One region of the Lysinibacillus sp. YS11 genome, then DNA from elsewhere that is predicted to be linked to it. Evidence: riboswitches for the same ligand, from Rfam matches in the RefSeq annotation. Region 1 holds a riboswitch; the other holds the start of a gene.
The links. A riboswitch is a leader RNA that binds a small molecule or an ion and turns the genes downstream of it on or off. The one in region 1 is predicted to bind cobalamin.
Positions count from the first base shown of each region.

Region 2: it holds a riboswitch for cobalamin, as region 1 does, so the genes downstream of both, LBYS11_RS02655 (ABC transporter substrate-binding protein) here and LBYS11_RS11285 (glutaredoxin family protein) in region 1, are expected to answer to the same signal.

Region 1 covers NZ_CP026007.1:2,289,681-2,294,878, forward strand. The annotation lists gene LBYS11_RS11260 (ABC transporter ATP-binding protein) at 1-72, shown strand, start outside; gene LBYS11_RS11265 (ABC transporter ATP-binding protein) at 82-888, shown strand; gene LBYS11_RS11270 (DUF2089 domain-containing protein) at 1,079-1,444, shown strand; gene LBYS11_RS11275 (SHOCT-like domain-containing protein) at 1,457-1,843, shown strand; gene LBYS11_RS11280 (hypothetical protein) at 1,853-2,134, shown strand; cobalamin riboswitch at 2,505-2,683, shown strand; gene LBYS11_RS11285 (glutaredoxin family protein) at 2,801-3,025, shown strand; gene nrdI (class Ib ribonucleoside-diphosphate reductase assembly flavoprotein NrdI) at 3,022-3,381, shown strand; gene nrdE (class 1b ribonucleoside-diphosphate reductase subunit alpha) at 3,378-5,198, shown strand, end outside.
Region 2 covers NZ_CP026007.1:566,915-572,112, forward strand. The annotation lists gene LBYS11_RS02645 (class I adenylate-forming enzyme family protein) at 1-663, shown strand, start outside; gene LBYS11_RS02650 (acyl-CoA dehydrogenase family protein) at 665-2,332, shown strand; cobalamin riboswitch at 2,390-2,573, shown strand; gene LBYS11_RS02655 (ABC transporter substrate-binding protein) at 2,710-3,678, shown strand; gene LBYS11_RS02660 (FecCD family ABC transporter permease) at 3,675-4,676, shown strand; gene LBYS11_RS02665 (adenosylcobinamide amidohydrolase) at 4,673-5,198, shown strand, end outside.

The sequences.
Region 1 (5,198 bases):
AATGTTTTTGATTTTTTTGATGCGCCTCAGCATCCCTATACCAAGAAACTTTTACAAGCGAGAATGCTATGAGGTGATAAAATGACGCTACTAGAAGTAAAAAATATTGAGAAATACTATGCGCAAAGACCATTTCTATTCAAACGAGGACAGGAAGCCCCTGTATTAGAGAATGTGACATTTTCACTTCAGGAAGGAGAATGTCTTGGCATCGTCGGTCAAAGTGGTTCTGGAAAAAGCACATTAGGGCGCATTATTTTAGGGATTGAACGACCAACAAACGGAGAGCTGATCTTTCAAGGTGTCAATTTATACGAAGCACCCAGCAAAGAGAAAAAAATGATACGAAGAAATTTACAGGCTGTTTTTCAAAATAGTTATCATTCATTTAATCCAAAACAGACGATTTTCGAAATACTCGAAGAACCGTTTTTGAATTTCGAGCATTTTAGCAAAGCAGAGCGACAACAGAAAGTAAGAGAATTACTAGACTATGTAGAGTTAGAGTGGGCAATGGCTCAAAACTATCCCTCACAGTTAAGTGGGGGACAGCAGCAACGAGTCAACATTGCTAGAGCTCTTGCATTAAAGCCGAAACTGATTGTTTTAGATGAGGCCATTAGTAGTCTTGATATGATTTTGCAAAAGACGATTATAGAGCTACTGCAAAGACTTCAAAAAGAGCTACAGCTTGCTTATCTATTCATTTCACATGATTTACAGGCCACACGTTTTATGTCAGATCGCATCCTTGTGATGCAGCATGGTCAGCTAGTGGAGGAGATAGGCAAGGATGGGACATATCAGCACCCCGCTTCACAAGCGTTATACAATGCAATTTTGCCATCACACCCGCGGGAAAGAAAAAAGAAGGATAGACCCAATTAAACAGAAACGCCATTTTGAGAAATTAAAAATGGCGTTTTCTTAATTTTTAAAGCAATACAGAAACAAAAATCAATGAAATTAATTATGATATTAACTTTATTGATTTTTTAATCAAAATTATTAATTTTATTATTTACATCTTTAATTTCTTTGTTATATAATCAGCTTAACTTAAAGGAAGGAGTTCACTATGGCTTATCAAGTAATCACAAATTGTCCTGTCTGCAGTAAAACATTGAAAATTACGAAGTTACAGTGTTCTCATTGTCACACGACCATTGAAAATGAGTTTGAATTGTCGAAGCTAGCATCCTTATCACAGGATCAGCTTCATTTTGTGGAAGTATTTTTAACCTGCCGAGGAAATATTAAGGAGGTTGAAAAGGAACTGGGGGTTTCGTATCCAACAGTTCGAGGCAAGCTAAATGATATTATTTCATCCCTTGGCTATGCTCAAAAGAAGAAAAATGAAGTAGATGAGAAAAAAATTGTAAGCATGCTTGAAAATGGCGAAATCACAACAGATGAAGCCATAAAGCTCTTAAAAGACGAATAGGGAGGAACGACCATGAAAGAGGAAATTACAAAAGTGTTAACGATGATTCAAGAGGGCAAAATTGATGCGGATAAAGGATCAGAGCTGATTCAAGTGCTACAACAGAAAGAAGAATCAGAGAATAAATTTGTGGAAAAAACAAAGTATTTAGATAAAACGTTAAAGGTCCGTGTTGTATCCACCGAAAATGATAATGTCACGGTAAATTTACCAATTAAACTTGTCAAAGCCGTATTGATGGCAGGACACAGCATCGCTGCAAGTATTCCGCAATCTGAAAAATACGTAAAAGATATCGACATCAATCTTCTTCTTGAAGCAATTGAAAATGAACTAGATGGACAAATTGTAGATATAAAATCAGCAAACGGAGATTCCGTTGCAGTCTTCATTGAGTAGAGGCGACGAATGATGCATGTAAAAGTGAAAGCAAAAGACGTTCGCTTTACCGTCCCTGTTCCCTATACTGTGCTAACCATTGTCCTCTCCATTTTAACTTCTAAATGGATTCAGCAACAAGCCAATAAGTGGACAAAGGCATACTTCGATAAAAAGAAAATAGACTTTACCTTTCCCCTCATCGACAAAGAAATGCTAAAGCCGATTATCAAGGAACTACAAAATTATAAAGGACTTGTGCTAGTCGATGTCAAAGCTCAGGACGGGACTGAGGTTAAGGTTAGACTATAATCCCAATGATAGAATGGTAAGAGCATGTTATGATAAAAGCATGCTCTTTATTAATGTAATGAGCATCATTTGAAATGGGTAAGAGATGATCATTATTTCAGGACTTACGATAGAGACAACTATTTTTCAATGGTACATAAAATAGAAAATTTCTTTAAACTCAAATTAGAATTCTAGATCCATTTTAATAGAAAATCACGTACATCGTTAAAAATAGATTTTTGATTTGGGTATAAGTGATTAGTGGTAATCTATTTGGAACTACATAATTAAAAATACTGAATAATCCAAAAATAAAGAAGTTTAGAATCTTGATTTACTTTTCATTTGAAGGATGGTACACTTAAAACTATTGAACAACAACTATATATTGTGTTCGTTTTACAAAGGTACTACTACATGTAGTTTAAAAGGGAAGTTCGGTACAATTCCGACGCTGTCCCCGCAACTGTGAAGCTGACGATGATTGCAACCACTGTGCATTTGCATGGGAAGGGAATCAGAGAATGAAGCAAAGCCAGGAGACCTGCCTTTATAAAACAAATTTATCATTTCTTCGGGGATTAAGAGATGGGAACGTCAGTATTTTTGGTATGTTAACGTTTCCATTTAGCCTATCTCTTTAGAGGAGATAGGCTTTTTTATTTTATGAAAAGAGGGATTTCTATGAAACTTTATACGAAAACAATTTGTCCAAAATGCCTATGGGTAAAATCTGAACTACAACGTGCAGGACTTGAAGCTGAAATTGTTAACATCGATCACGATGAACAAGCAAAGCAAACGATTATTGACGCAGGTTTTTTAAGTGTGCCTGTTTTAGAGATGAATGAAACTTTCATAGGAGATGTTCAGGAAATTGTTTCTCAAATTGAGTTGATTGCCCTATGATTGTTTACGCGAGTCGTACAGGTAATGTCCGAAATGTTGTATCCAAATTAAAGGCAGAATGTATCGAGCTCTCGGAAGAATTGCGATTGAACAAGCCATATCTCTTAATTACCTACACAGATGGTTTAGGTGACATTCCAGCAAAGGTACAACGTTTCTTAGAAAAAAACAGGGATTTTTGTAAAGGAGTAGTTGCCAGTGGTAATAGTAACTTCGGTCATCATGTATTTGGTGCTGCTGGTGAGAAAATCGCTGCTACCTATCATGTACCCTTAGTAAGGAAATTAGATTTACGAGGTAATCAAACGGATTACGAAGCAATACAAACGTTTTATGAAACGAGGGTAATGAGATGAAAACCTATTTAAAGCTTAATAATGACGTACTGAATCGTTATAGTACAACTGGATTACTTGAGTTAGAAAAGGACCGCGAAGCTACGCGCCGCTACTTTTTAGAGTATGTTAACGTACGTTTGCGTTATTTTATAGATATTGAGGAAAAAATACGCTATTTAGTTGATGAGGGCTACTATGAGAAAGCATTTATCGACATGTACGAAATGGAATTTATTAAGAAGCTGTACAAGAAAGCCTATGATTATAATTTCCGCTTTCCATCCTTTATGAGCGCAAGCAAATTTTACGATAGCTATGCTATGAAAAGTCGTGATGGGGAAGAGATCTTAGAAAAGTATGAGGATCGTATTGTCATTATTGCTTTGTATTTAGCTCAAGGCAACACGGCTCTAGCAGAACGCTCTGTCGAAGCAATGATGGAAGCCTATCAGCCTGCAACACCAACTGCTTTAAATAGTGGTAAGAAAGCACGTGGTGAATTAGTCAGCTGCTTTAAATTATCAATGGATGACTCCATGAATAGTATTGCTGAAAATATTGGCTATTGTTTAGAGCTATCACGCCTTGGTGGTGGAGTTGGGGTCAACTTAACAGATTTACGTCCATTAGGTGATCCAATTAAAGAGATATTAAATCGTGCAAGTGGTGTCATCCCAGTAGCGAAACTGTTAGAAAATTCTTTCAGTTATTCTAATCAGCTAGGGCAACGAAATGGCTCAGGTGTTGTCTATCTAAATATTTTCCATGCAGACATAGAAAATTTCATTTCATCAAAAAAACCAAATGCTGATGATAAAATTCGCCTCGCTACCCTTTCAACAGGGATTATTATACCTAGTATTTTCTTCGAACTGATGAAACGTGATAAGGATATCGTTTTGTTTAGCCCATATGATATTTTTAAAGAATATGGCAAACGTATGTCTGAAATTTCCATTTCAGACATGTACTACGAGCTACTTGATAACCCTAAAATTCGTAAAATTAAACGTTTAAATGCACGTAAGCTTTACACAGAGGTGAAAAAAGCACAATTTGAATCAGGCTATCCGTTTGAAATCTTTGATGATAATGTCAATAAGGTACATCCTTTAAAAAATATTGGACGTGTCAAAATGTCCAATTTATGTACAGAAATCTTACAAGTACAAGAGACAAGTATCATTACGGACCAGGATCAACCAAATGACTATGGATTAGATGTATCGTGTAACTTAGGTTCCATCGATATCCATGCAGCAAGTAAAGTCAATGATTTCGGCGCATTAGTCGATACAGCCATGCACCTATTAACGAATGTATCGCAAATGACGCACATTAAGAATGTACCGTCTGTTGCAAAAGCCAATCAATTAATGCATTCTGTAGGGCTTGGCTGTATGAACCTCCATGGGCATCTCGTGACAGAAGGCATCCTGTACGGCTCAAAAGATTCCATTGATTTCATGGATCACTTTATGGAAGCGATGAACTATTATTCTCTGAAATCTTCGATGGAAATGGCGAAAGAAAAAGCTGCAACCTTCTACCGATTTGAGGACAGTGATTATGCATCAGGTAGCTATTTTGACCAATATATCAATAAAACTGAAGAAGAACTATCGCCTGCTGTGTTGAAGGCGCTTGGCAATATTCCAATCATCACAAACAAGATGTGGGAAACGTTAAAGCAGGATGTAATGCAGTACGGTCTATTCCATTCCTATCGTTTGGCTATTGCCCCAACTGGTAGTATTTCATATATTCGTAGCTGTACGGCTTCAATCGCACCATGTACAGAGCGCGTAGAGGTTCGTGATTACGCCGATAGTAGA
Region 2 (5,198 bases), 1.7 Mb from region 1:
TCTCAAAGTGAGGTTCGGTTCATTCAGCAGGCATTCCGCACAAATAATTTGACTTGTGTATATGGATTAACAGAGGCCGGTCCAAGTGGTTCATTATTATTTGGCAAGGAACATGAAGCAAAGGCAGGAAGTATTGGTCAGCGGGCGCCACTTGGTACAGAGTTGCGTATTGTGAATGACAGTGGAGAAGATGTAAATGTAGGCGAAGTGGGGGAAATTGTCTTGTTGGGTGAGGGCAACATGCTCGGCTACTATAAGGATGAAGTAGCTACTAATGAAGCCTTTATTGATGGTTGGTTAAAAACAGGAGATCTAGCTCGCAAGGATGAAGATGGTTTTATTTGGATCGTAGATCGTAAAAAGGATGTCATTATTTCGGGAGGTGTCAACATTTATCCGAAAGAAATTGAAGATTGTTTATTGAGCTTTGAAGGTATATTCGAGGTTGCGGTAATTGGTGTACCACATCCGCAATGGGGGGAAACTGTAAAGGCGGTGTATTCTGCTAAACAAGACATCCATGAGGAATCTTTGAAAGCTTATTTAGAGGAGCATCTTGCAAAGTTTAAAATACCACGTATTTTTGAAAAAGTAGAAGCGCTACCACGCAATGCATCAGGCAAAATATTAAAACAAAATTTAAAGGGGCAAGAGGTGAGATAGCATGAAAGTATTACAACAAGAAGCAATGCGTACTACGAACTTTTTTACTGAAGATGACACGCTTCAAAAAATAGTAGAAATGATGTTAGATAAAGAGTTTTTATCCTATGCCCAACGAGAGTTAACAGATTTTGGTGAGCTATGTGCAGGTGATATTGATACGAGGGCAAAGCATACAGATCGACAGGGTGAGCCTCGCCTTCAAAGATATGATGCCTATGGTGAAGAGATATCGGAGGTTTGGGTTAATGATGGCTATAAAAAAACGATTGAAGAGACATATAATACTGGGATTGTAGGCTATGTACACAAGCATATTCCGCAGCTAGGACACAAGGGGAATTATGTTTATAGCTTTGCACAAGGTTATTTGCTATCACATGCAGAGCCCGGTTTTTATTGTCCGGTAACATTGACAATGGCAACTGCCTATCTATTAGATCATTATGCAGATGAAGAGGTAAAGCAGCGTTTTTTACCACATGTGTGTGCAACAGGTGACACAGATTTATATGAAGGTGCGACCTTTTTAACAGAACGTCAAGGGGGCTCTGACGTAGGTGCAAATGTGGTGGAGGCGAGAAAGGATGGCACTGCTTATCGTCTATATGGTGAAAAATATTTTGCATCAAATGCGGGCATGTGTGGTGTAGCGATGGTATTGGCACGTCTAGAAGGTGCGCCAGCAGGTTCCAAAGGCTTAACATTGTTTGCAGTTCCTTGGCGCAAAGAAGATGGAACAACAAATCATCTACGTATTCGCCGACTGAAAGATAAGCTAGGCGTTCGGGCAGTTCCCTCTGGTGAGGTAGAATTTGATGGTACACTTGCCTATGTTGTAGGGGAGCAAAATAAAGGGATTTATTATATGCTAGAAGCACTAAATCTCTCTAGAATTTGTAATGCAGTCGCTTCAATTGGTATTATGCGTCGCGGCTTCTTAGAGGCAAAACATTATGTAAGCAATCGACATGCATTTGGCAAGCCCTTAACACAGTACCCTATGATTCAGGATACTTTAGGGAAATTTGCAGCTAAGTTGCACGTGGAAGTAGCGACAGTTTTTGACCTTATCCAATTATACGATAAAGTGACAAGTGGACAGGGAACTCAGCAAGATCTTATTATGAATCGTTTATATATTGCCATTATGAAAAAGGAAACAGCAGAGCAAGCTGTTCATTATGCTAGTGAGGCAATTGAATTACACGGAGGTAATGGCTATATAGAAGACTTTGTAACGCCCCGCTTATTAAGAGACGCCCAAGTGTTAACGGTGTGGGAGGGGACGGCTAATATTTTGGCCTTAGAACTCATTCGTTTAGTAGATAAGTTTCATGCTCATGAACTGTTTGTACAGGAGATGGAGGAACGATTAGACAAATTAGCTGACAGCTCACTAGTACAAATCGTTAAAGAACAATTGGCGAATATGTCTGTGAAACTGCAAATTTTTAGCGCTTTAGACGAGGCAACGAAAACTTTTGAAGCTAAAGGTATGGCGGAAAAAATGGCTCACCTTTATGAAAGTGTCATAGCGGTTGAGTGGGCACATAAATTTGGTGGGAAATATGAAAAACTAGCAGACGTTTATTTAGAGCAGACATGGTCATTAAGAGAAATGGGTGCTCAAATGAAAACAGTCCAATACTTTTCTGAAATTGTATAATGGCCGGGGAGTCGTCTTGAATGGAGGCGACTTTTTTCATTTTCATGTATAATGAAATCAACTGAATATTATAAAGGTTCTTTACTTAAGTAAAGTGAAAAGGGAAATCGGTGTAATTCCGATGCGGTCCCGCCACTGTAAGTGTGAGTTTTTTCAAATGATGCCACTGAAGATTTCGGGAAGGCTTGAAAAATCGCAAGTAGCACTAGCCAGGAGACCTGCCTTTATAACGACATGACAACCTACGAGGATAGGGTGGTGGATTTTGTATCAGTTTTTTTGGTGCGATTTTGCCCCCTCATCGATCAAAGATGAGGGGTTTTATTTTGATGTAGAATAAAGCGAAATGTCGCACGGATCAACGAAGGAGGATTCACATGAAGAAATTTTGGAAAATAGGATTATCAGCATTTTTAGCAGTAGGCTTGCTAGCTGCTTGTGGGCAGGAAGCAAAAGATAACAAGCCATCTAACGAGCAGCAAACACAGCAAGAAACAGCACAGGTGGATGAAGCAACATTCCCAATGACGATAACAGATGCCCTTGGTAAGGACATTACACTTGAAGCACCTCCTGAGAAAATTGTTTCACTTATTCCAAGTAATACTGAAATCCTTTTTGGACTAGGTTTAAATGATGAAATAGTTGGTGTTACGGACAACGACGATTATCCGCCAGAGGCAGCTGAGAAGGATAAGGTTGGCGGTATGGAATACGATATTGAAAAAATTATTGCCTTAAAACCAGATATCGTTTTTTCACACGAATCTAGCATGTCTCTTTCAGAAGAGGCTATTGCACAGCTTGAATCAGCAGGTTTGAAAGTATTTGTTGTAAAAAATGCACAAGACTTTAATGAAACATATACAACAATTGAGCAACTTGGACGTGCTACAGGGAAATTACCAGAGGCAGAAAAAATTGTCGCTAATATGAAGGCAAAAGTAGAAGAAGTTTTGTCTAAAGTCAAGGATGTTGAACCCAAAAAAGTGTTAGTTGAAGCATCAGATGAGCCAGATATTTATACAGCTGGCAATGGTACATTTATGAACGCGATGCTTGAAATGATCAATGCAGAGAATGTAGCTGTAGATGGCGATAATTGGTATAAAATTGATGCAGAACAAATTATCGCAAAAAATCCAGATGTCATCGTGGTGACATATCATTATGTACCAGATATTTTAACGAAAATACCAAAACGTGCGGGCTTTGATACGATTAATGCCGTAAAAAATAATGCGATTGTGCAGGTAGATGAAAGTACGACAAGTCGTCAAGGGCCACGTTTAGCTGAAGGTCTAGAAGAATTAGCAAAAGCAATCTATCCTGAGGTATTTAAGTGAAAAAAATAGCACTAGCCTATACATTAACATGTACGCTTCTTCTTATTAGCATCTGGTGTGGCGTAGCGATAGGCTCGGTTCATATTCCATTAGAAGTATTGTGGAATAAGGCGGTTGATGAAACAGCCGCCAATATCTTTTGGAAAATTCGTTTGCCTCGCGTGTTATTAGCGGGACTAGTAGGCGCATCTCTAGCTATTGCTGGAGCAGCTTTCCAAGGTTTATTAAAAAATCCATTAGCAGATCCATATACACTAGGGGTTTCATCAGGGGCTTCTGTTGGTGCTGTTTTAACGATCTTTTTTAGTATTTCTATACCTGTTGTCGGTTTGTATGCGCTGCCAATCTTCAGTATGATTGGTGCTATCATTACGATGGTAGTTGTTATGAGCTTTGCTAGACTCGTAGACCGCTCATTAAAAATGGAAACGTTGATATTAACAGGTGTTATTTTTAGTTCTTTTTTAGGTTCCCTTATTTCATTAATGATTGCCTTATCTGGTGAAGAATTACGTCAGGTAATAGGCTGGCTACTTGGTTCTGTTTCGATGCGTGGTTGGCCATATGTCCAAATGATCATTCCTTTTGTGATTGTTGGTTCAATTATGCTATGGACACAAAGACGAGAATTAAATGTCTTGTTGTATGGTGAAGAGCGAGCAAAACATTTAGGTGTTAATGTAAAGCGCAGTAAATATTTGATATTAGCAGGTGGCTCCATGTTAACTGGAGCGGCTGTAGCGGTTTCTGGCACAATTGGCTTTGTAGGATTAGTGGTGCCGCATATGACAAGGATGATTTGGGGTTCTGATCATCGCCACTTATTACCATTATCTTTTTTCAATGGTGCAACATTACTCATTATTTGCGACTTAGTAGCACGAACAATCATTGTGCCAAGAGAGCTACCAATTGGTGTTATTACGGCATTTATTGGAGCACCTGTTTTCTCCTATATTTTTTATAAGCAGCGAAGAAGCAAGGGGGTACGGGCATGATTGTTGTTGAACATCTATCAGGTGGCTATGAAGATGTACCAATCGTCAGGGACATTAGTTTTACTGTTGAAAAAGGAAAAATTCTTGGCATTCTAGGGCCGAATGGTAGCGGGAAATCCACATTATTAAAAGTAATGAGTGGTATTTTACCAGCTACTGCTGGAACCGTCTCGATTGATGGACAAAATATTCTTTCTTATAATGCTCGTGCTTTGGCGAAAAAAATGGCTGTATTACCACAGCTTCATGCAAATGCTTTCTCGAACAGTGTGAGAGAGGCAGTTTCACTGGGGCGCTACCCGCATCAAACAGGCTTTTTCTCGAGTTGGTCTGCACAAGATGAGAAGGCAGTTCAACATGCAATGCTTCAAACAGGTGTAAAGCGATATGAGCATACACCGATGGAATTTTTATCTGGCGGTGAACAACAAAGAGCTTTTGTTGCACAGGCATTAGCTCAAACAGCTGAAATCTTACTGCTGGATGAACCAACGAATCATCTTGATATTGCACACCAACGTC